4 regions of the Kitasatospora sp. NPDC001547 genome follow, and region 3 is predicted to be linked to each of the others. Evidence: riboswitches for the same ligand, from Rfam matches in the RefSeq annotation. Region 3 holds a riboswitch; each other region holds the start of a gene.
What was found. Region 3 has a riboswitch for cyclic di-AMP ahead of ACFY0X_RS06365 (transglycosylase family protein). Riboswitches for the same ligand answer to the same signal wherever they lie in the genome.
Positions count from the first base shown of each region.

Region 1: another riboswitch for cyclic di-AMP. It lies ahead of ACFY0X_RS20790 (transglycosylase family protein); the one in region 3 lies ahead of ACFY0X_RS06365 (transglycosylase family protein).
Region 2: another riboswitch for cyclic di-AMP. It lies ahead of ACFY0X_RS29620 (M23 family metallopeptidase); the one in region 3 lies ahead of ACFY0X_RS06365 (transglycosylase family protein).
Region 4: another riboswitch for cyclic di-AMP. It lies ahead of ACFY0X_RS04975 (NlpC/P60 family protein); the one in region 3 lies ahead of ACFY0X_RS06365 (transglycosylase family protein).

Region 1 is NZ_JBIAVL010000011.1:14,400-19,949, reverse strand. It holds gene ACFY0X_RS20805 (glycoside hydrolase family 13 protein) at 1-224, shown strand, start outside; gene ACFY0X_RS20800 (LacI family DNA-binding transcriptional regulator) at 250-1,269, shown strand; gene ACFY0X_RS20795 (hypothetical protein) at 1,416-1,616, opposite strand; gene ACFY0X_RS20790 (transglycosylase family protein) at 1,890-3,221, opposite strand; cyclic di-AMP (ydaO/yuaA leader) riboswitch at 3,208-3,409, opposite strand; gene ACFY0X_RS20785 (hypothetical protein) at 3,902-4,861, opposite strand; gene ACFY0X_RS20780 (DUF397 domain-containing protein) at 5,430-5,550, shown strand, end outside.
Region 2 is NZ_JBIAVL010000021.1:93,629-99,178, forward strand. It holds gene ACFY0X_RS29600 (sensor histidine kinase) at 1-524, opposite strand, end outside; gene ACFY0X_RS29605 (TetR/AcrR family transcriptional regulator) at 828-1,394, opposite strand; gene ACFY0X_RS29610 (alpha/beta fold hydrolase) at 1,439-2,266, opposite strand; gene ACFY0X_RS29615 (YiaA/YiaB family inner membrane protein) at 2,385-2,675, opposite strand; cyclic di-AMP (ydaO/yuaA leader) riboswitch at 2,871-3,029, shown strand; gene ACFY0X_RS29620 (M23 family metallopeptidase) at 3,043-3,888, shown strand; gene ACFY0X_RS29625 (hypothetical protein) at 3,953-4,828, opposite strand; gene ACFY0X_RS29630 (GNAT family N-acetyltransferase) at 4,871-5,458, shown strand.
Region 3 is NZ_JBIAVL010000003.1:132,657-138,206, forward strand. It holds gene ACFY0X_RS06350 (MazG family protein) at 1-626, shown strand, start outside; gene ACFY0X_RS06355 (SDR family NAD(P)-dependent oxidoreductase) at 631-1,053, opposite strand; gene ACFY0X_RS06360 (cytochrome P450) at 1,354-2,706, shown strand; cyclic di-AMP (ydaO/yuaA leader) riboswitch at 2,926-3,092, shown strand; gene ACFY0X_RS06365 (transglycosylase family protein) at 3,098-3,997, shown strand; gene eno (phosphopyruvate hydratase) at 4,295-5,550, shown strand, end outside.
Region 4 is NZ_JBIAVL010000002.1:488,671-494,220, forward strand. It holds gene ACFY0X_RS04965 (NYN domain-containing protein) at 1-726, shown strand, start outside; gene ACFY0X_RS04970 (NlpC/P60 family protein) at 938-1,975, shown strand; cyclic di-AMP (ydaO/yuaA leader) riboswitch at 2,313-2,462, shown strand; gene ACFY0X_RS04975 (NlpC/P60 family protein) at 2,473-3,606, shown strand; gene ACFY0X_RS04980 (NlpC/P60 family protein) at 3,835-4,881, shown strand; gene ACFY0X_RS04985 (hypothetical protein) at 5,061-5,550, shown strand, end outside.

The DNA.
Region 1 (5,550 bases), on a different contig from region 3:
GGGCGCAGCCCGACCTCGGCGCCGGCACCGGGGTCGAGTGGCTGGACAGCCCCGAGGGCACCCTGGCGTTCCGCCGCGGCGCCTTCGTCTGCACCGTGAACACCACCGGCGAGCCGGTGCGAATCGCCGCCCCGGGCACGCTGCTGCTGGCCTCGACCGACCTCGTGGTGGACGGCGGCGAGACGGTGCTCGCTCCGGACACCACCGGCTGGTGGGCGGTCTGACGTGGTTGGAATAGGCTCTGGGACCGTGACTACGGCGCGACTCTCAGACATCGCGGCGCAGGCGGGGGTCAGCGAAGCCACCGTCTCCCGCGTGCTCAACGGCAAGGCGAACGTTTCCGCCGCCACCCGGCAGACCGTGCTGGCGGCGCTCGACGTGCTCGGATACGAGCGGCCGACCCGCCTTCGCCAGCGCAGCGCCGGGCTGATCGGTCTGATCACGCCGGAGCTGAGCAACCCGATCTTCCCGGCGCTGGCCCAGGTGATCGAGCAGGTGCTCAGCCGGCACGGCTTCACGCCGGTGCTGTGCACCCAGACCCCGGGCGGGTCCACCGAGGACGAACTGGTGGAGATGCTGGTCGACCGGGGCGTGGCGGGCATCGTCTTCGTCTCCGGGCTGCACGCCGACACCACCGCGGACCACGACCGCTACGCCCGGCTGGCCGGGCGCGGGGTGCCGTTCGTGCTGATCAACGGCTACAGCGAGAAGATCGACGCGCCGTTCATCTCGCCGGACGACCGCTCCGCGATGTGGATGGCGGTCCAGCACCTGGCGGAACTCGGGCACGAGCGGATCGGGCTGGCCGTCGGTCAGCGCCGGTACGTGCCGGTGCTGCGCAAGATCGAGGGCTTCACGGCCGCGATGTGCGAGGTGCTCGGACGCACCCGGGAGGAGGCCGAGAACCTCGTCCACCACACGCTGTTCAGCGTGGAGGGCGGGCACGCGGCGGCCGGCGCGCTGCTCGACAAGGGCTGCACGGCGATCGTCTGCGGGAGCGACATGATGGCGCTCGGGGCGATCCGGGCGGTGCGGCAGCGCGGGCTGTCGGTGCCGCAGGACGTGTCGGTGGTCGGCTTCGACGACTCGCCGCTGATCGCCTTCACCGAGCCGCCGTTGACCACGATCCGGCAGCCGGTCGAGGCGATGGCCACGGCGGCGGTGGACGCGCTGCTGGAGGAGGTCGGCGGGAACGCCGTCCAGCGCGGCGAGTTCATGTTCCAGCCGGAGCTGGTGATGCGCGGGTCCACCGGGGCCTGCGCGCGCTGAGCCCCGGCCGTCACGGCCGACGCAGGGGCCCCGGAGGGCGGTTGCTCTCCGGGGCCCCTCGGCGTGCGCGCGGTCGGCCACCCTGGGGTCGGGGGCGGTCGGCCGGCGGGGGGCGGGCGGTCCGGTTGCCGGCGGCCGTCGGGTGGTCAGCCCTCTTGGCCGGTCGGACGGTCGGCGGTGAGCCGGTGTCCGTCGGCGGCCTCGCCGGTGCGGGTCTCGGTACGGCGGCCGCGGGCCAGGTAGTCGCGCAGGATCAGCTCGACGGCGTCCTGTGGGTTCTTGGTGCCGGAGAGCATCATCGCGTCGATCGCGAGGTTCGCGTCGAGGGTGACGGTGACCTGGGCCATGTGACTCCTCCTCGGGTGCAGAGCAGCAGCATGCCCGCTGCGAGGAGGTGTCCACCACGGAATACGGCGGATCTGCGGAACGGGAGCAGGGCGGCCGGCCCGTCCGGGAACGCCGGAACCCCCGGGGAGAGCGACCAGACTCTCCCCGGGGGTGGCGGGTGGTCAGCGTTCGACTGACAGCTGACAGATGATGAAATCTGTTATCTGTTATCTGTTATCTGTCAGCTGAAATCTGTCAGCCGTCGTCCGTCGGCTGTCGGCCGTTCGCCGTCCTCAGACCCGGCCGGCGAAGTCCGGGGCCCAGTTGGCGATGGTCTGCTCGCGGACGCCCGAGCTGGGGTTGGCGGCCTCGACGTACTTGCCGTTGCCGACGTAGATCGCGACGTGGTAGACGCCGGAGTCCTTGCCGTTGTTGGACCAGAACAGCAGGTCGCCCGGCTGGAGGCTGTCCAGCGAGACGTGGGTGCTGGCGGCGGCCTGGTCGGCGGCGACGCGCGGGACGGAGATGCCCGCGGCGCGCAGCGCGGCCTGGGTCAGGCCGGAGCAGTCCCAGCCGCCGTTGCCGGTGCCGCCGTAGACGTACGCCTGACCGACCTTCGACTCGGCGAAGGAGACCGCGGCGGCCATGCTGCCGGTGGCGGCCGGAGCCGGAGCCGGCGTCTGGGCCTGGGGCTGCGGAGCGGGCTTGGCGGCCGGCTTGGCGGCCGGGGCCTGGGACTGCGCGGTCGGCTGGGCGTTCACGGCGCCGCCGTTCGCGGACTGGCCGGACTTCTGCGAGCGGTCGAACCAGGTGAAGTCCGCGCCGGACTTGTCGGCGGACGAGCCGTCGAAGGACAGGTGCTGGCCCGGGTAGATGGTGTCCGGGCCGTCGGTCAGGGTGCCGCGGTTGAGCTCGTACAGCCGCTCCCAGCCGCCCTGCACGTTGTGCCGGTCGGCGATCGAGGACAGCCAGTCGCCCTCGACCACGGTGTAGTCGCCGCCCTGGGCCTGCTGCTGGCGCTTCTGGGCCCAGTCGCCGCGGCTGCCGGAGGCGGCGGAGTCGCCGGCCGTCTGAGCGTCCTGAGCGGGCGCGGCGGGCTTGGCTGCCGGGGCCTGCGCGGGCTTGGCGGCGGGCTTCGCGGCCGGAGCGGCCGGAGTGGCGCTCTGGGCCGGCGCGGCGGTGGTCGAGCCGGGGGTGGAGCCCGCCGAGGTGTCGACGGCGGCCGGGGTGCCGCCCTTGGTCAGGCCGGCCTTGACGGAGCAGACCGGCCAGGCGCCGGGGCCCTGCGAGGCCAGGACCTTCTCGGCGACGGCGATCTGCTGGTCCTTGGTGGCCAGGTCGGCGCGCGCCGCGAAGGCGGTGCCGCCGAAGGCGGACCAGGTGCTGGAGGTGAACTGGAGGCCGCCGTAGAAGCCGTTGCCGGTGTTGATGCTCCAGTTGCCGCCGCTCTCGCACTGGGCGACCTTGTCCCAGGTGGCGACGGTGGCGGCGGAGGCGGTGCCCGAGGTGAGGCAGGGGACGGTGAGGCCGACGCCCGCGACGCCGAGGGCGGCGATCACGCGGCGGGTGCGGCTGGACAGGCTGGTGCCGTTGGTGGGCAGCATGAAGACGCGGTCCTCTCCCACGCCTGCGAGGTGAGCTGTCGGATTCGGGCTGGAGTTGCCCGGCCGCGCGGTGAGCGCGGCTTCACCCCTAGCCCTGGACCGTTCCGAAGAGTGGTCCGGGGCGACTTACCTGTGGTTCCCCCGCTCCTGCCGTGGTGCGTTTTCGCGCTGCCAGGACATCCGACGGCAGGACTCGGCGTTGCGGATGAACCGGGTTCGTGTGGTCACGAACGGGGAGCACGTTAATCAGACTTAAGTTCAAACCGCAAATGCCTGTGATGCACATCACGGTTTAGTGGGAACTGCCAAAATTGCGGCCGAGCATGATCGTAAATGATCGTTTTCAAGCAATGCTGTTGCGGAAAGCGACAACTGGCTTCGCCTCAGAAGTGACGTGACGGGGCGTCGAATTGCGGAACAGTGTGCTCCGGAGAGTGGGGGAGCGGCCTCGATTCACGTGCCCGGGGCCGCGCTCCCTATTTCCCTTCAAATGACGCCAGAACGGACATTCCACTTCATTGCCGTCCGACTCCCCGTACGGGACGGGTCGGCCGTGGCCAGCCATGGAAGGCGCCAATCCCCATGGGCCCGACAGGGCGGGGGTCGATGCCGGCGGGCAATGCAGTGGGGCCGATGCGAAGGGCCCGGAACGCGAACCGTTCCGGGCCCTTCTGCGCGCGCGAACCGGCGCGCGGTGTCGACTACTGCCCGAGGGATCCCTCGGCGGCCGCGTGGGCGCCGCGAACGCCCTCCAGGGCCCCCTCGGCCTCGGCGGCGGCCGCGGCCTCCGCCTCGGCCCGCGCCAGGTCCTCCGCGGACGGCATGGGCAGTGCGGCCAGGTAGGTGGAGGCGATCAGCTGGCCGACCGACGGGTAGGCGCCCAGCGGCGCGGCCGACGGGCAGCCGGTCTCCTCGGCGGCGGTGGCGAGCAGCTCGGAGTCCGCCTCCGGGCCGATCACCAGCGGGGCCAGCGCCGGGCGCTGCGAGCCGGTGTCCCTGAGGTGGTTGACGGCCGCGGCCACCGAGCCGGGCACGTCGAGCGCCGCGGCGACGACCGGCACGGCCAGTCGGGCGGCGAGCAGCACACCGGTGATGCCGGCCGCGGCGGCCGCGTCCTCGCCGCCGACGGTGGTCAGCACCACGCCGTCGGCGGCGGTCGCGATGGCGAACAGCCGGGCGCGGTCGGCCCGGGCCAGTCCGGCCTCGGACAGCCGGACGTGTACGGCCTCGGCCAGCAGCGGGTGCGGGCCCAGCGGGTCGGTGACGGGGGCGCCGTACTCGGCGGCGAGCGCGTGAAGCTCGCTCAGGAAGGTGTGCGGGCCGGGCACCAGCGGCACCAGGACGGGCATCGGCAGCCCGGCCTCGGCGGCCAGGGCCAGCAGCTCGGCCACCGTGCGGTCCTCGCTGCCCGCGACCTCGGCGCCGTTCCCGGGGAGGTAGCCGACCGCGGTCTGCACGCCGTTCTGCTCGGTGCGGACGATCGAGAGCAGTTCCTCGACGACCGAGCGGGACTCGGGCCCGGCGGTCGCGGGCACGGCGAGCACCAGGGCCGGGGCGCCGGCCGGGATCTCGGGGCGCTCGGGACGACGGTGGCGCCCCCGCGCACGGGAGCCTGGAGTGCGGACGGGCAGTGGCGCGCCCGGAATGGCTGCGGTGCTCATGCCGGAGATCGTAGGACATCCGCCCGTCGGGCTTGCAGTCGGCTGCCGGACAGGATTCGCGCGGTCGCGGTGCGGACCCCGCGCGGACCGGGTGCGTCTCCGGCGCCGGTCCGGGCGCTTTGCCTACAATCCGGACATTCTTCACTCAACCCCCGCGCGGCCGCGGGTGGTTGCCACGACGCGATCCGCGGGGGCGGCCGTTGCACCTGGGGCACGTGAGATGTCTCACAGCATGGGGATGGTTTGACGGAGGGTCACGAGGGTGCGACTCCCGGCGTTCGAAGATCAACATTCAGCGGGGGGGTGCTCACGGCCGGTTATCACGAGCCCGGTGAATCATCGGCTATGTCCGTTTACGTACCGTCAGAAGAAGGCCCGTGAAGAGTTGGCGGATGCGGGTAAAAGGCCTGGTGCACCTGCAACGTCCCGTGCTGATGCACGTGCACTGCAGCTATCATCGCGTCAAGTGAGGCGTTGTGCCGGACCGGTACGGGGCCGGCCCGTTCGTTTCGACGGTGCCGGGGGCGCCGCGCTGGACGACAACTCCGGAGCTCTTCGGGAGATTTCTATGCACGACTCGCAGGACACGCACGGCTCGTACGACACCTACAACGGGATGGCCGCGGCCGATCTCCAGGGGGTGGTCTGGCAGAAGAGCCGGCACAGCAACTCCCAGGGCAACTGCGTCG
Region 2 (5,550 bases), on a different contig from region 3:
GCGCCGACCACGGCGGTCTCGGTGCGGCTGCGCACGACCACGCGCTGGAACGGCAGGATGCGCGACTGGGCGCCGCGGACGACGTCCTCCAGGGAGACGGGTTCCGGCCAGTGCCGGCCGGCCCGGGCACCGCACAGCACGGCCAGGGTCTGGGCCAGCCGGGCCTGTTGGGCGGCCGCGTGGTCGGCCTTGAGCAGGCCCTCCAGCAGCGCGGGGTCGTCGTGGGTGCGCTCCATCTCGTCCAGCAGCGCCTGCTGGTCGTGGGCCATCACCAGGATCCGGCGGGCGACGCTGAGGAAGGCCCGCTGGGTGGAGGCGGTGTGCTCCTGCTCCTGCTGGACGGCGGCGAGTTCGGCGCCGCGGCGGGAGAGTTCGACGGCCAGCTGGTCCTGGAGGGCGAGGAGTTCGCCGTGCAGCCGGTCGGCGCGGCGGCGCTGGGTGACGGACACGGCGCGGTACCGCGCGGCGGCCACGAGGGCGAGGACGGCGAGCACGCCGGTTGCCGTTACGGACCACTGAGTCATCGTCACGCGGCGAATTCTAGGGTGATGATCCTACGAAGGTGTGAACGGATCCCGCCAAGTGACCGGATCTCGTCAATATCGAGTCAATTCGGCGTCAATCGGCGCTCGTTCGACCCCGATCGCACCGCCTGACGAGGCGTCCCACCGGCCTGGCCGGCCCCGGTGGCCGGCGTCGGGACCGGGCCGGTCGGCCGGATCGCGTCCTGTGATGTGTGGGGCCTGTGTGCAGGGTGTTGCGGAAGGGGCGCCATCCGGTGCAGGGGCGGCCCCGAGCCCCGAGTCCGGGCGGGCCGCCCGAGGCGGTCAGGCGGGCCAGCCGCGCAGGCCGGCGGTGAGGGTGGCGATGAGGCGGTCGTGGGTGGTGGTGAGGTCCTCGGCGAGCTGGAAGGCGCCGGCGGTGGAGAGGGACGCGAAGCCGTGGGCGAGGGAGCGGACGGTGCGGGCGGCGTGGACCGCCTCGGCGCCGTCGAGGCCGTACTCCCGCAGGACGGCGATGATCACACCGACCAGCCGGGCGGCCGCCCGGGTCAGGTCGTCGTCGGGCTGCGGGGCCTGGGGCAGGGCGTGGTAGCGGTGCGGGTGCTCGGTGGCGTACGCGTGGTAGGCGCGCAGGACGGCGGCGACGGCGTCGTCCCCGCTGCGTCCGACGGCCGCCTCGGCCAGCCGGTCGGCCAGGTCTCCGGTGACCCGGACGGCGATCATCCGCCGCAGTTCGGCCAGGCCGCCGCTGACGTGCTTGTACAGCGAGGGGGTGGCGACCCCGGCCCGGGCGGCGACGGAGGCCAGGGTGAGGGCCTCGGCGCCCTGCTCGTCGATGAGGGCGAGGGCGTGGTCGACGACCTGGCCGGGGGTCAGTCCTACGCGGGGCATGGGTTCGGGATCTCCGTACGGGTGGCGGCGGGCGGGGACGGGGCTCAGCCGAGTTCGGCGAGGAACGGCAGCAGGGCGTCCGCGGTGGCCGCCGGGTTGTCGGCCATCGGGTAGTGCCCGGACCCCTCGATCATCACCTTCCGCGCGCCCAGGGCGGCGGCCTGCCGGTCGGCGACGAGCTCAGGCTTCGGGAAGTCGGGGTCCGCGCTGCCCATCACCACCAGCGCCGGGCACCGTACCGCGGCCGTCCAGCCGGCCGGCGCCGAGTCGCCGCGGACGTACCCGCGGGTGGCGGCCTTGCGGCCCGGGGTGCGCAGCGCGGCGACCAGGCCGTCCACGTACGCGTCGAAGTCGGCGGGCTTGGCGCCGGGGAAGGCCATCCGGCGCAGGTAGAAGCCCCAGGAGGCCGGCCAGTGGACGAGGGCCGTGCCCATCAGGCCCATGACACCGCGCATCAGGGCGCCCGGCGGCGGGTTCTCGACGAAGGCGTCGAGCAGGACGATCCCGGCGACCCGCTCGGGCGCGTCCCCGGCGGCCCTGACGACGGTCGCCCCGGTGTAGGAGTTCCCGGCGAGCACGGCGCGCTCGATGCCGAGGTGGTCGAGCAGGGCGAGGACGTCGCCGGCGAGGGCGGCCGGGCCGTAGTCGTCCCAGGCGACGGAGGACTCGCCGAAGCCCCGCAGGTCCATGGTGACGACCCGGTGGCCGGCGGCGACCAGCAGCGGCCGCAGGTGCCGGTAGGCGGCCCGGCTGTCGAGCATGCCCGGCAGCAGGACGACGGGGGTGCCGTCGCCCTGCCGGGTGTCGTCGAAGGCGATCCGGCCGCCCGGAACGGTCAGGTACTGGGTGCTCGGGGTGGTGGTGCCGTTCATGGTGGTCCTCCTCGGGCCGCCGGTGCGGGGCATCGGCGGATGCCGCCGATAGCCATAAAGCTAAGGCTAATAGCCTTAGCCGTCAAGCGGTCGGCGGTCGAGTCGGTGCAGGGGGCGGTCAGACCCCCTCCACCTTGAACGGGTCGTGCTCGCTGAGCAGCTTCTCCAGCCGGGCCTGGTCCACCCGGGTCACCATCTCGTTGGACTCCTGCCGGTCCCGGATCACCTTCGCCAGCGTGAACGCGGAGGTGACGGTGTAGAGGAGGCCGATCCCCAGGAAGGCCCGGGTCCACCCGCCGACCGGCAGGTAGGCGATCCCGGCCGCGAGGGCGGTGCCCGAGACGGCGAAGGAGAGGACGGCCTGGATGTAGTAGGCGGCCGTGGTGCGGCTCTGCATCGGTGTGCTCATGGCGTCAGGATGCGGCCGCCCGGTCGGAGCGCACATGAGTAGGCGTACTCAGATGGGGCCGTGCATGAGGGGTCGTTCGTTGACGTTCGATCACCTGGGCGTAAGCTGCTCCGAACGGATGGCTTGGAATCAGAGCCTCCTAGGATTAACGTTTGATAACGCAGCGCGGTCGTCAACGCCGTACCCAGACGGCACCGTGCGCCGTCGCCTAATCCCGCCGACCGGCCCCCGGGCAGGTCAGGGAGCCGGGGAACCACGTTCCTTGGGGTGAATCGGCGGGGCCCCGGCCCGGCCGTAGGAGACCTTCCTGCTCCGAACCCGTCAGCTAACCCGGTAGGCGCGAAGGAAGGAAAGGAGCGCGCCTCCCGTGGCGTCGACGCACACCCCGGCACACCCCGGCTCCGCAGCCGGCACCCAGCTTCTCGACCACCCCGGCACGGACGGCCCCGAGGCCTTCGGTCCGGAGGTCTTCGGTCCGGAGGCCGAGACCAACCGCCACCGGATGCCGCGTCAGACCCGCGGAGCCTCCCCGCTGCTCGGCGTCACCGCCGTCGCCGCCACCCTGGGCGCCACCGGCTTCGCCTCGGCCACCCCGGCCGTCGCCCCCGCCGTCGAGGCCCCGGACGAGACCCCGGTCGCCCTCTCCGCCGACCCCGGACTCGCGCTCGCCGCCCGCATCCAGCACCAGGCCGACAGCCAGCGCACCGCCGCCGAGGAGACCGCCCGGCTGCAGGCCGCGCAGGAGGCGGAGGCCAAGGCCGCCGCCAAGGAGGCCGAGGCCAAGCGCGCCGCCGAGGAGGCCGAGCGGGTCAAGGCCGCCGCCCTCACCCTCCCGGTGAAGGAGTACCGGCTCTCCGCCCACTACGGCCAGAGCGCCCGCTACTGGGCCAACCTGCACACCGGCCTGGACTTCGCCGCCGACACCGGCACCCCGGTCTACGCGCTCGGCCAGGGCACCATCACCTCGGCCGGCTGGGCCGGCTCGTACGGCTACCGGATCGTCGAGACCCTGCCCGACGGCACCGAGATCTGGTACTGCCACCTCTCCTCGATCACCAAGGGCTCCGGCAAGGTCGTCTCCGGCCAGCAGATCGGCAAGGTCGGCGCGACCGGCAACGTCACCGGCCCGCACCTGCACATGGAGGTCCGCCCCGGCGGCGGCGCCCCGGTCGACCCCGAGCCCTGGCTCGAGCAGCGCGGCCTCACCCTCTGACGCACCCGCGAAGGCCCCCGGCCCGGAGCCGCAGCTCCCGGGCCGGGGGCCTTCGCGCGCCGGCTCACTCCTCGACGGGCAGCTGCGCCAGGTACGCCTCGATCTCCTCGTGGCCCGGCTCCGGCGCCAGCTCCGGGAACTCCGTCACCAGCAGCCGCGGCAGCCCCGGCACCGTCCACCCGCCGAACAGGTCGAGCGCCGCGTCGACCGCCGCCTCCTCGAACCGGCCGAAGTCCCCGGCCAGTTCGTCCGGCATCGGCCGTCCCAGCGAGGTCAGCTCGGCCAGGTTGCGGTAGCTGCGCCGCATCAGGCCCTGCTCCAGCAGCCGCCGCGCGCCGTCCGTGGCCATGCCGACCGCCAGCACCCGGCCCGGGCCCCAGCCCTGCTCGTCCGGCTCGTCCAGCCAGCCGGCCGGCACCAGCGCCCCGTACGCGGCCAGCCGCTCGTCCTCCGACAGCTCCGCGAAGCCGGCCAGCCAGTCCCGCACCGCCGCCGCGTCCGTGACGTCCACCCCGTGCGCGTGCAGCAGCAGCGCGTACAGCCGGGGCCAGGTCACCAGGTCGGCGCGGCGCAGCAGCCCGGCCGCGACCTCGCCCTGCCACTCGGCCTCCGCGTGCAGCCGCTCCTGGCGCTTGGCGTTCAGCCGCCGGGCCGCCCGCTGGTGGTCGATCAGCAGCCGGACGGCGTCGCCGTAGGCCAGCGGGTCCTCCTCGGGCGCGGGTTGGACGTACAGGTGGAGCCGCTCGTACAGCAGGTGCTCCACCGCGTCGGAGGTCAGTTCGGGCCAGCCGTCGCGCATCCTGCCCTCGCCCAGCTCCAGCAGCGCCAGCACCGCGCGCAGCGGCCCCTCGGCCACCGGCGCGCGGCCCTGCTCGGCCGCCCAGGCGAGCAGGTCGGCGGCCTTGGTGCGCGGGGCGAGCCGCAGGTCTTCGTCGTTCATAGTCCGAACGGTAGCCGCCGGGCGGGGATAGGGTCGGCAGCCATGGTCCCCGTACGACTCACCGGCCCGCGACTGGCCGTCCGCGAGTACCACCACACCGAGCGCGACGTGGACGCGCTGCACGCGCTGTTCGGCGACCCGGAGGTCACCCGCCACCTGCCGTTCGGACCGAGTGACCGGGAGGAGTGCGCCGACCAGGTCGAGCTCTACCTGGAGGAGGCGATGGCCGGGGAGCGGGACACCTACCGGCTCGCCGTCACCAGGCTCGCCTCCGCCGAGGACCCGGCGGACGCCACGCCGGTCGGGCAGGCCTCGCTCACCCTCGACGGGTACCGCGCGGCCCAGCTCGGGTGCGTGCTGGCCCGCGGGTCCTGGGGGCGCGGCTACGCGGGCGAGACCGTCGGCCTGCTCTGCGACCTCGCCTTCGGGGCCCTGGACCTGCACCGGGTGGCCGCGCGGGTCGCCGTGGCCAACGAGGCCTCCGTCCGGGTGCTCACCCGGCTGGGCTTCCGGCGCGAGGGGCGGCTGCGGCACGACGGGTTCAAGGACGGCGTCTGGACCGACTCGTACCTCTACTCGCTGCTCGCCGACGAGTGGCCCGGCCCGGCCGCCCGGACGCAGGGGGGTTAACCCCACCCCGGATCCGCCAGGCCCCCGGATCCCGACCGGCCACCGCATCCACCAGACTGGACACCGTCAGCGGGACGAACGACCGACAGCAC
Region 3 (5,550 bases):
CCCCGGGCGGCTGCCCCTGGGACGCCGAGCAGACGCACGAGAGCCTGGTGAAGTACCTGGTCGAGGAGGCGTACGAACTGGTCGAGGCGATCGAGGAGGGGGACCGCGGGACGCTGCGCGAGGAGCTGGGCGACGTCCTGCTGCAGGTGTTCTTCCACTCCCGGATCGCCGAGGAGCACCCGACCGAGCCGTTCACCGTCGACGACGTGGCCGGGGACATCGTCGAGAAGCTGATGTACCGGCACCCGCACGTGTTCGGGGACGCCGAGGCCGGCGGCGCCGCCGAGGTGGAGGCGAACTGGGAGCAGCTGAAGGCGGCCGAGAAGGCGGACCGCGAGTCGGTGCTGGACGGCGTGCCGGCCGGGCTGCCCGCGCTGGCGTACGCGGCGAAGCTGGTGTCCCGGGTGCGCCGGGCGGGCTTCACCGGGGTGCCGGACGAGCCGTACGAGCTGCCCGCCGAGCTGACCGCCGACTCGGCGGGCCGGCTGCTGCTCGCGGTGGCGCAGCGGGCGCACGACGCCGGGGTGGACGTGGACGCGGCGCTGCGGTCGGCCGCGCGCGGTTACCGGGACGCGGTGCGCGCGGCCGAGGGCCTCGGGCCGGCCGGGGAGCCGGACGGGGAGTAGCGGTTCAGGCCGCCGTGGCGGCGGGCTCGGGCCGCCGCTGCGGCGGAACGAGCTCGCCGATGGCCTCGCCGACGAGGACGACCAGTTCGGCGAGCCGCTCCAGGTCGAGGTGGGCGGGCAGTTCGGCCAGCGAGATGATCCGCTCGCCGCCCGGGCCGGCCACGGCGAACAGGTCGATCGGTCCGAGGTGCTTCTCGGCGGTGTCCACGAGGGCGGCGACGTCGCTGGGGCGGCGGATGTCGCCGCAGACGCCGACGACGGGGCAGCCCGGCCGGTCGAGTTCGGCGGCGAGGTCCTCGGCGATGCCGACGTGCTGGTCGGCGATCAGCATGCCGACGGTGCCGGCCGCGGCGAACCGGCGGGCGAGGCCCGCGCCCGACCCGCCGTCGAGGACCGCGACGACGACGACTGACCCGCTGACCCGCATGGCCTGCTCCTCCCTGTGGGCGACACCGCACCGCGCCCACGCGTACTGCGGAGGATCGTAGGCACGTCCCGATCCCCCGCAACAGGGATTACCCCTCAGGTGACCAGGCTCACGCCCGCCCCGCGGCCAAGAGTCGGCCAAGAGCTGTCCACGGACCGGCCACGGACCGGCCACGGACCGGCCACGGACCGGCCGGGAACCGGCAACGCGGCGGCAACCGACCGGCCACCGGCCGTCGGGCGCGCCGGAGGCGGTCCGTCGGAGGGAGGGCGGTCCCGTCGCACCGGATACGGTCGATCCATGCCAGCTCAGCCCCACCCCGCCCGGCCCGCCGCCGCGCCGTCCGACGCCCCCGCCCCGCAGCTGTTCACCTGGGAGTTCGCCGCCGACCCGTACCCCGCCTACGCCTGGCTGCGCGAGCACGCCCCGGTGCACCGCACCACGCTGCCGAGCGGCGTCGAGGCCTGGCTGGTGACCCGGTACGCGGACGCCCGGCAGGCGCTCGCGGACAGCCGGCTGTCGAAGAACCCGGCGCACCACAGCGAGCAGGCGCACCGCACCGGCCGGGTGGGCATCCCCGGGGAGCGGCAGGCGGACCTGATGACCCACCTGCTGAACATCGACCCGCCGGACCACACCCGGCTGCGCCGGCTGGTGTCGAAGGCGTTCACCCCGCGCCGGGTGGCCGAGTTCGAGCCGCGGGTGCAGCAGCTCACCGATCGGCTGATCGACGGCTTCGCGCAGCGCGGTTCGGCGGACCTGATCCACGAGTTCGCCTTCCCGCTCCCCATCTACGCGATCTGCGACATGCTCGGGGTGCCGTCCGAGGACCAGGACGACTTCCGCGACTGGGCCGGCATGATGCTGCGACACACGAAGCCGGGCCAGGGCGGCAGCCAGCGCGGCGGCGTGGGGCGGGCGGTGAAGCGGATGCGGGCGTACCTGCTGGAGCTGATCCACCGCAAGCGGGCGGACCTCGGGGACGACCTGATCTCCGGTCTGATCCGGGCCAGTGACCACGGCGAGCACCTGACCGAGAACGAGGCCGCGGCGATGGCCTTCATCCTCCTCTTCGCGGGCTTCGAGACCACCGTGAACCTGATCGGCAACGGCACGTACGCGCTGCTGCGCAACCCGGAGCAGCGCCGGCTGCTGCAGGAGTCGGTGGCGCGCGGGGAGAGCGCGCTGCTGGAGACCGGGATCGAGGAACTCCTGCGCTACGACGGGCCGGTGGAGCTGGCGACCTGGCGGTTCGCGACCCGCCCGCTGACCATCGGCGGGGTGGACATCCCGGTCGGTGACCCGGTGCTGGTGGTGCTGGCGGCGGCGGACCGCGACCCGGCCCGGTTCGCGGCCGAGAACACCCTGGACCTGGCCCGGACGGACAACCCCCACCTGGGCTTCGGGCACGGCATCCACTACTGCATCGGCGCCCCGCTCGCCCGGCTGGAGGGACGTGCCGCGCTGGCCACGCTGCTCTCCCGGCTGCCGGACCTGCGGCTCGCGCAAAGCCCGGATGACCTGCGCTGGCGCGGCGGTCTGATCATGCGTGGGCTGCGCGAACTGCCGGTGGAATTCAGCCCGGAGAGCCGCTCCCCGCACACCCCTCCGCACACCCCTCCGCAGGCCCCGTCCGGGCCCGCGACAGGCTGAGACCGCGCTGATAGAGGTCGCCGACCGCCCGCCGACGGGGTGTGAACACCCATCAATCCGGACATAACGCCGCCGTTGGTAGGCGATCGGATACGGGCCGTAATTGTCGTGTGATATCTGCGATATGAGCTTGTGATCGGTCTGATGATCTGTCTACTCTCCCTGGAGTTCGCAGCTGCGGACCTCGTGCGCGGAACGCCGAATCCTGCCCGCCGCGCCACGGGAAACCGACCAGACCCTGGGCAGGGGCGGGGGAACCAGGTTTGTTGCCGTCTCCCACGGCTTGGGGTGAAGCCGCCTGAGCGGAATCGTTTCCGCGTACGGCGGCCGGGCCACCTCCCGGTCCGAACCCGACAGCTCACCTCGCAGGCGTGCGGAGAGGGACCTCTTCATGCTGTTCGTTGGAACTGGCCGCCACCGTCGTCGCACCCAGACCGAGAAGGCCATCGCCGTCGCCGGTGTGGCCGGCGTCGGACTCGCGATGCCGCTCCTCACCGCCACCGGCGCCTCCGCCGCCCCGGCCTCCACGTGGGACTCCGTCGCCCAGTGCGAGAGCGGCGGCAACTGGAGCATCAACACCGGCAACGGCTTCTACGGCGGCCTCCAGTTCACCTCCAGCACCTGGAAGGCGTACGGCGGCACCGCCTACGCGGCGCAGGCCAACCAGGCCAGCAAGGCCCAGCAGATCTCGGTCGCCGAGAAGGTCCTGGCCTCGCAGGGCCCGGGCGCCTGGCCGGTCTGCTCCCAGAAGGCCGGTCTGACCAAGGGCGGCGCCCCGGCCGTGGTCGACACCTCCTCGGACGCCAAGCCGCAGTCCGCCGCCAAGCAGCAGGCCCCGAAGCCCGCCGCCAAGCCGGCCGAGAAGCCGGTCGCGCAGCAGCCCGTCGCCCAGAAGCCGGTGCAGAGGCCCGCCGCGCAGCCGGTCCAGCAGGCCGCCCCGCAGCAGCAGGCGCAGGCTCCGGGCTTCTCCGGTCATGCCGGCTGGGACGCCGACGCCAAGGTGTACTGGTACCAGAACAACGGCGCCTGGTACTGGACCAGCCACCAGAGCGTCTACCAGCAGTACGCCGGCCAGGCCGCCGCCCAGCCGCAGTACGCCCCGCAGGCCGCGCAGTCGGCCCCGCAGGCCACCGGCCACGACTACACCGTGCGCGCCGGTGACACCCTGTCGACCATCGCCGCCGCCCAGGGCGTGTCCGGCGGCTGGCACGCGCTGTACGACCAGAACCACGCCACCGTCGGCGGCGACCCGAACCTGATCATGCCCGGCCAGGTGCTGCACCTCGGCTGAGCCGTCGGGCCCGGTGCCGACGCCCGTCGGCGCCCGACGCCGACACCGTTCCACCCCGCCGTCCGAAGGGGACCGGTCCTACCGGTCCCCTTCGTCCGCATTCGCCCGCTCCGGTGGGACAAGCTGGGGCAAGCAGGTGAACTACCGGTGCGTAGCGGGGCCACACGTTGAGACGGGACCGAGGCGGACGTGGCCCCGGGAGCCCGGGCGGTTAGGCTCTGGTCGTAACGACTCCGCAATCGTCCTGCTGACAGCACCACCGTCAGACCGGACCCTGCTTCCGCAAGGAGATGCCTCGTGCCGTCCATCGATGTCGTCGTAGCCCGTGAGATCCTCGACTCCCGCGGCAACCCCACGGTCGAGGTCGAGGTCGGCCTCGACGACGGCAGCACGGGTCGTGCCGCTGTCCCGTCGGGTGCCTCCACCGGTGCCTTCGAGGCCCTGGAGCTGCGCGACGGCGACAAGAACCGCTACTTCGGCAAGGGCGTCGAGAAGGCCGTCCTGGCCGTCATCGAGCAGATCGGCCCGGAGCTGGTCGGCTACGACGCCACCGAGCAGCGCCTGATCGACCAGGCCATGCTGGACCTGGACGCCACCCCGGACAAGTCCTCGCTCGGCGCCAACGCCATCCTGGGCGTCTCGCTGGCCGTCGCGCACGCCGCCTCCGAGGCCAGCGACCTGCCGCTGTTCCGCTACCTGGGCGGCCCGAACGCGCACGTCCTGCCGGTCCCGATGATGAACATCCTCAACGGCGGCTCGCACGCGGACTCCAACGTCGACATCCAGGAGTTCATGATCGCCCCGATCGGCGCGGAGTCCTTCTCCGAGGCCGTCCGCTGGGGCGTCGAGGTCTACCACACGCTCAAGGGCGTGCTGAAGGAGCGCGGCCTGTCCACCGGCCTGGGCGACGAGGGCGGCTTCGCCCCGAACCTGGACTCCAACCGCGAGGCCCTGGACCTCATCGTCGAGGCCATCCAGAAGGCCGGCTACGTGCCCGGCCGTGACGTCGCGCTGGCCCTGGACGTCGCCTCCTCCGAGTTCTACGAGGACGGCGCCTACCAGTTCGAGGGCAAGGAGCTCACCTCCGCCGAGCTCATCGAGTACTACGCCGAGCTGGTCGCCGCGTACCCGCTGGTCTCCATCGAGGACCCGCTGGACGAGTCGGACTGGGACGGCTGGAAGGCCATGACCGACAAGCTGGGCGACAAGGTCCAGCTGGTCGGCGACGACCTGTTCGTCACCAACCCGGCCCGCCTGGCCCGCGGCATCGAGACCGGCACCGCCAACGCGCTGCTGGTGAAGGTGAACCAGATCGGCTCGCTGACCGAGACCCTGGACGCCGTCGAGCTGGCCCAGCGCAACGGCTACCGCTGCATGATGTCGCACCGCTCCGGCGAGACCGAGGACGTCACCATCGCCGACCTGGCCGTCGCCACCAACTGCGGCCAGATCAAGACCGGTGCCCCGGCCCGCTCCGAGCGCGTCGCCAAGTACAACCAGCTGCTGCGCATCGAGGAGATCCTCGACGACGCCGCCGAGTACGCCGGCCGCGG
Region 4 (5,550 bases), on a different contig from region 3:
GAGCTGGAGGCCCTGCGGGCGCAGTCCGCGGCCGAGCGCGGGGCGGCCGAGACCGAGGCGCGCCGGCTGCGGCACCGGGTCTCCGAGCTGGAGAACGCGGCCGAGCAGGGCCGCCGGTCGGCCCGCGAGGGGCGCAGCGTCGAGGACATGCGGCTGCGGCTGCTGCTGGACACCGTGCTGCAGTCCGCGCAGGGGCTCCAGCGGGAGCTGGCGCTGCCGGTCTCCCAGATCCGCCCGGCGGACCTGGTGGAGGCCGTGGTGCCGGGGGCGGCCTCGCCGCACGACGTGGCCCGGCGCGGGCTGGCCGAGGACGATCCGGCGCTGCTGGACCAGTTGCTGGCGATCCCCCAGGTGCACCTGGTGGTGGACGGCTACAACGTGACCAAGACCGGCTATCCGGCGCTGCCGCTGGAGCAGCAGCGGATCCGGCTGCTGGGCGGGCTGGCGATGCTGGCCCAGCGCACCCAGGCGGAGGTCACCTGCGTGTTCGACGGGCAGGACCTGGACGTCCCTGTGATCATGGCGCCGCCGCGCGGGGTCCGGGTGCGGTTCAGCCGGACCGGGGAGACGGCCGACGAGCTGATCCGCCGTCTGGTCCGGGCCGAGCCGCAGGGCCGCCCGGTGGTGGTGGTGTCCACCGACCGGGAGGTCGCGGAGGGCGTGCGGAAGGCGGGCGCGCGCCCGGTGGCGTCGGTGCTGCTGCTGAACCGGCTGGCCCGGCCCTGACCTGCGCCGGACCCGGGCCGGACCGCATGACGGCTGGTCAGCGGCTCGTCCGGAGCGTTGTGGGGGTCCCGTGAAGTCAGCGTGGGGACCGGGGTTCACGCCATCGGGGGAGTAGCAAAACGGGTAGATCTTCACTAGGGTCTGGCGTCAAACCTATTTTCCGGAATCTCATCCCATCAGGTGAGCCCGTAGGAAGAAGGAGCCGGTCCCTTTGGCCTCCCACCGCCGTCCCAAGCAGCCGAGCCGCGCGCGGGTCTCCGTGCTCACCGCTGCCGCTGCGACCGCGGTCGCGCTCTCCGCCCAGGTGGCCGCGCACGCCGCGCCGCAGCCGGACAAGACGGACGTCAAGGCGCAGATCGACCAGCTCCAGGAGGAGCAGGAGCAGGCGGCGGAGAAGTACAACGGCGCCAAGGAGCGGGCGGACCAGCTGCGCAAGCAGGCCGACCAGCTGCAGGACCAGGTGGCCCGCGGCCAGGAGCAGATGACCCAGCTCCAGGGCGGCCTCGCCGAGGTGGCGGGCGAGCAGTACCGCGCCGGCGGCATCGACCCGTCCGTCCAGCTGATGCTCTCCTCCGACCCGTCCGGCTACCTGGAGAAGGCCTCGACCGTCCAGCAGGCCAGCACCAGTCAGGCCGAGGCGCTCAAGGGACTGCTGGAGCAGCAGCGCCGGCTGGACCAGCAGAAGGCCGAGGCGGCCGCCGTGCTCGCCTCGCTGGACAGCACCACCAAGGACCTCAACCAGGCCAAGGCGGACGTCAACACCAAGCTGAAGGCCGCCCAGGACCTGCTGAACTCGCTGAGCGCCGCCGACCGCGCCGCGCTGCGGGCCCAGCAGGCGCAGGACGACCGCGCCTCGCGCGGCAACGCGCGGGTGGACCTCGGCAGCCTGCCGCCGGCCAGCGGCTACGCGGGAGCGGCGGTGGCCAAGGCGATGAGCAAGCAGGGCTCGCCGTACGTGTGGGGCGCCACCGGATCGACCACCTTCGACTGCTCCGGCCTGATGGTCTGGGCGTACGGGCAGGCCGGCGTCTCGCTGCCGCGCACCTCGCAGGAGCAGGGGCACTACGGCACCCGGGTGCCGTCGCTGGACCAGGCCCAGCCGGGCGACCTGGTGATCTACGGCCCGAGCATGTACCACGTCGGGATGTACATCGGGAACGGCATGGTGGTCCACGCGCCGCACACCGGTGACGTGGTGAAGGTGATGAAGGCCGACGCGATGCCGATCAACACCATCCGCCGGGTCTGACGGTCCGACACGCCCGGGACGTTCAGTCGGGAGCTGTGAAGAGCGCCACCTCCGTCGCGGGGGTGGCGTTCGGCTTTTCCGCCTTTTGCGGCCGCCTGTTGAGAATCGATCAGCCTTGCGTGCACCATTGGTCACCATCGGTCATTTTCACAAGGGAACTTGGGCAATCTTCCATCTTTTTTCTGACAAGGATTTGAACGGATCACGGTTCAGTTACTAGGGTCATGCTCCGAACCACCGCACTGTCGATCGCCCAGCCAGGGTGGCGGCGGTGGTTACCGCCGAGTTCGCGAGGCAGCGGGGCAGGTCGAAGCGACTGCCCGACAGGGGAGCCCAGTGACTGGGGGCGCTGCGGAGCGGAGCCGGGGAACCACGTTCCTCCGGGGTGAATCGGCGCCAGGTCGGCCGAACGGCCGTGAGGCGTCGTAGGGCATGCTTCCGGCCCGAACCCGTCAGCTCACCCGGTAGGCGGACGTAGGAAGAAGGAGCCCGCCTTCGTGGCGTCCCATCGTCGTCCCAAGCCCGCCGGCCGCGCCCGCGTCTCCATCCTGACCGGAGTCGCCGCCGCAGCCGTCGCCCTCTCCGCGCAGTCCGGCGCCCACGCCGACCCGCAGCCGACCAAGGACCAGGTCAAGGAGCAGGTCGACCAGCTCAACGAGCAGGCCGAGGTCGCGACCGAGAACTACAACGCCGCCCAGGCCAAGCAGCAGGAGCTGGAGAAGCAGGTCTCCGGCCTGCAGGACCAGGTGGCCCGTCAGCAGGCGCAGGTCACCGAGCTCCAGGGCGGCCTGGCCGAGATCGCCGGCGAGCAGTACCGCAACGGCGGGATATCCCCGACCGTCCAGCTGATGTTCTCCTCCAGCCCGGACAGCTTCCTCAGCCAGGCCGACGCGCTGAACCAGGCCGGTGCCACCCAGAAGGGCCAGCTGAAGGAGCTCCAGGAGCAGCAGCGCAAGCTCGACCAGGACCGCAACGAGGCCCAGGGCAAGCTCGCCGAGCTGGAGTCGACCACCCAGCAGCTGAAGACCGCCAAGGTGGAGGTCCAGGGCAAGCTGAAGGCCGCCCAGGACCTGCTCAACACCCTGACCGAGCAGGAGCGCCAGGCGCTGCGCCAGGCCGAGGAGAAGGCCGCCGCCGACGCCAAGGCCAAGGCCGACGCGGCCGCCCAGGCGCAGGCGCAGGCCGATCGCGCCTCGCGCGACAACACCCGCGGCGACCTCTCCGCCCCCACGAGCACCGCCCCGACCACCACCGCTCCGGTGAAGGTGGCCCCGGGCAGCTCGCGCGGTGCCGCGGCCCTCGCGGCCGCCGCCTCCAAGGTCGGCAGCCCGTACGTCTGGGGTGCCACCGGCCCGAGCTCCTTCGACTGCTCCGGCCTGATGGTCTGGGCGTTCAACCAGGCCGACGTGTCGCTGCCGCGCACCTCGCAGGCGCAGGCCTCGGCCGGCACCCGGATCGGTACGGACCTCTCCCAGGCCCAGCCCGGCGACCTGCTGATCTTCTACAGCGACGCCCACCACGTCGGCATCTACGCCGGCAACGGCCAGGTGCTGCACGCCCCCCGGACGGGTACCAACGTGCGCTACGAGGCGGTCACCAACATGCCGCTGACCGGCATCGTGCGGGTCTGATCCCCGCTCGGCCGCTTCCGGGCCCGGCTTCCCCCAGGGGAGGCCGGGCCTGCGGCTTTTCCGGCGCGTCGATCTGATGTCCGATTAGGGGTCGAATATTCGGGTTCGGAGGGGTTTGGACTCGCTTGCCCGGACTCGCTAACGTCTGCCACCGGACTCCCGCTCGACGGCCGCCCGTCCCGGTGCGGCGGTGGGGGCCCGCGCCGCAGGATTGGAGCCCCCGCCGCCATGTCCGTGCACCGCCGTTCCCAACTGCTCGCCCGGGCGCTGGTGCTGACCACGGCCGCCGCCACCGCGCTGGGCGTCGCCGCCGGAGGTCGCGCCCAGGCCGCCCCCGGCAGCCCGGACCCGGCCGACCGTCAGGACGTCAAGTCCCAGGTGGAGCAGCTGTACGACGAGGCCGAGCAGGCGTCCGAGAGGTTCAACGCGGCGCAGGAGGCCCAGCGGCGGCTCCAGGGCGAGACCACGGCCGTCCAGGGCGAGATCGCCGTCGCCCAGGACCAGCTCAACGAACTGCGCGGCGACCTGGCGACGGTGGCCGGGGCCGAGTACCGCGGCGGCGGGATGTCCCAGACCGCCCAGCTGATGCTCTCGCCCGACCCGGAGGACTACCTGGCCCGCGCCCGCACCCAGGGCCAGGCCGCCGCACGCCAGCAGGAGACCCTGCACGAGCTGGTCACCCGGCAGCGCCGGCTCGACCAGCGCCGCTCCGAGGCGGCCGACAAGCTCGCCGAGCTGGACCGGACACGCCGCTCGCTCGCCGACAGCAAGCTGCAGATCCAGCAGCGGCTGGCCAGGGCGCAGAAGCTGCTGAACGGCCTGGACGCCGCCGAGCGGGCCCGGTTGACGGTCCAGGACGCCCGGGACGCCGAGCAGCGCGCCACCCGGGGCACCGACCGGCTGGACCTCGGCACCGCCCCGCCCGCCTCCGAGCGCGGGGCCGCCGCGCTGGCCGCCGCGGTGCGGATGATCGGCTCCCCGTACGTCTACGGGGCCACCGGGCCGCACGCGTTCGACTGCTCCGGTCTGATGTACTACAGCTGGCGGCAGGCCGGAGTGACCCTGCCGCGCACCTCGCAGGCCCAGGCGTACGCCGGGCAGCGGATCAGCCTGTCCGAAGCACGACCGGGAGACCTGGTGATCTTCTATCGGGACATGCACCACGTCGGCATGTACGCCGGCGGCGGCGTGATCGTGCACGCCCCGCGCCCGGGCGCCAAGGTCCGCTACGAGAGCGTCACCGCCATGCCCGTCTCCGGGGTGGTCCGGCTCTGAGCGCCCCGCCGACCGGCCCCGCCGACCCCACGGAGATACCCCGCCCCGGCTCCCGCCCCCGTGGCGCGCTGTCCCGGCGTGGCGCGCTGCTGCTCGCGGCCGGCGGGCTGGCCCAGCTGTCGCTGCCGCCGGCCGCCCCGGCGGCGCCCGCGGCCCGGCCGGCGGACCGGCACGCCGAGGTGGCCGCCGCGCTGGCGGAGCGGGCCCGCTCGGCGCCGCCGTGGGCCGGGCTGCCGGTGGCCGACGCGGGGTACCGCAACCTGGTGCTCGCCGCCTCCGGCGGGCCGGAGCGGCTGACCGCCGCCGCCGACCTGGCGGTGCGGATCGCCGGGTACGACGAGTACCCGGTGGTGTACCCGCGCCGGATCGAGCTGGTCCGGGCCGGGGACGGCTGGCGGGTCGAGCGCGAGGAGGGCGCGGGCGGGCCGCCCGCGCCGTGGGACTTCGGGCCGGTCCGGTCCGCGGCGGGGGCGCACTGCCTGGTGCTCGGGCCGGCCGCCGGCCCGGACCCGGCCGAGCTGGTCGCGGCGGGGGACCGGGCGGTGCCCGCCGTCACCGAGCTCTGGGGCGGCGCCTGGCCGGGCCGGCTGCTGCTGGAGCGGCCCGCCACCGCGGAGCAGTTCGCCCGGCTGCTGGAGGGCGACCCGGACGGCTGGACGGGCATGGCGG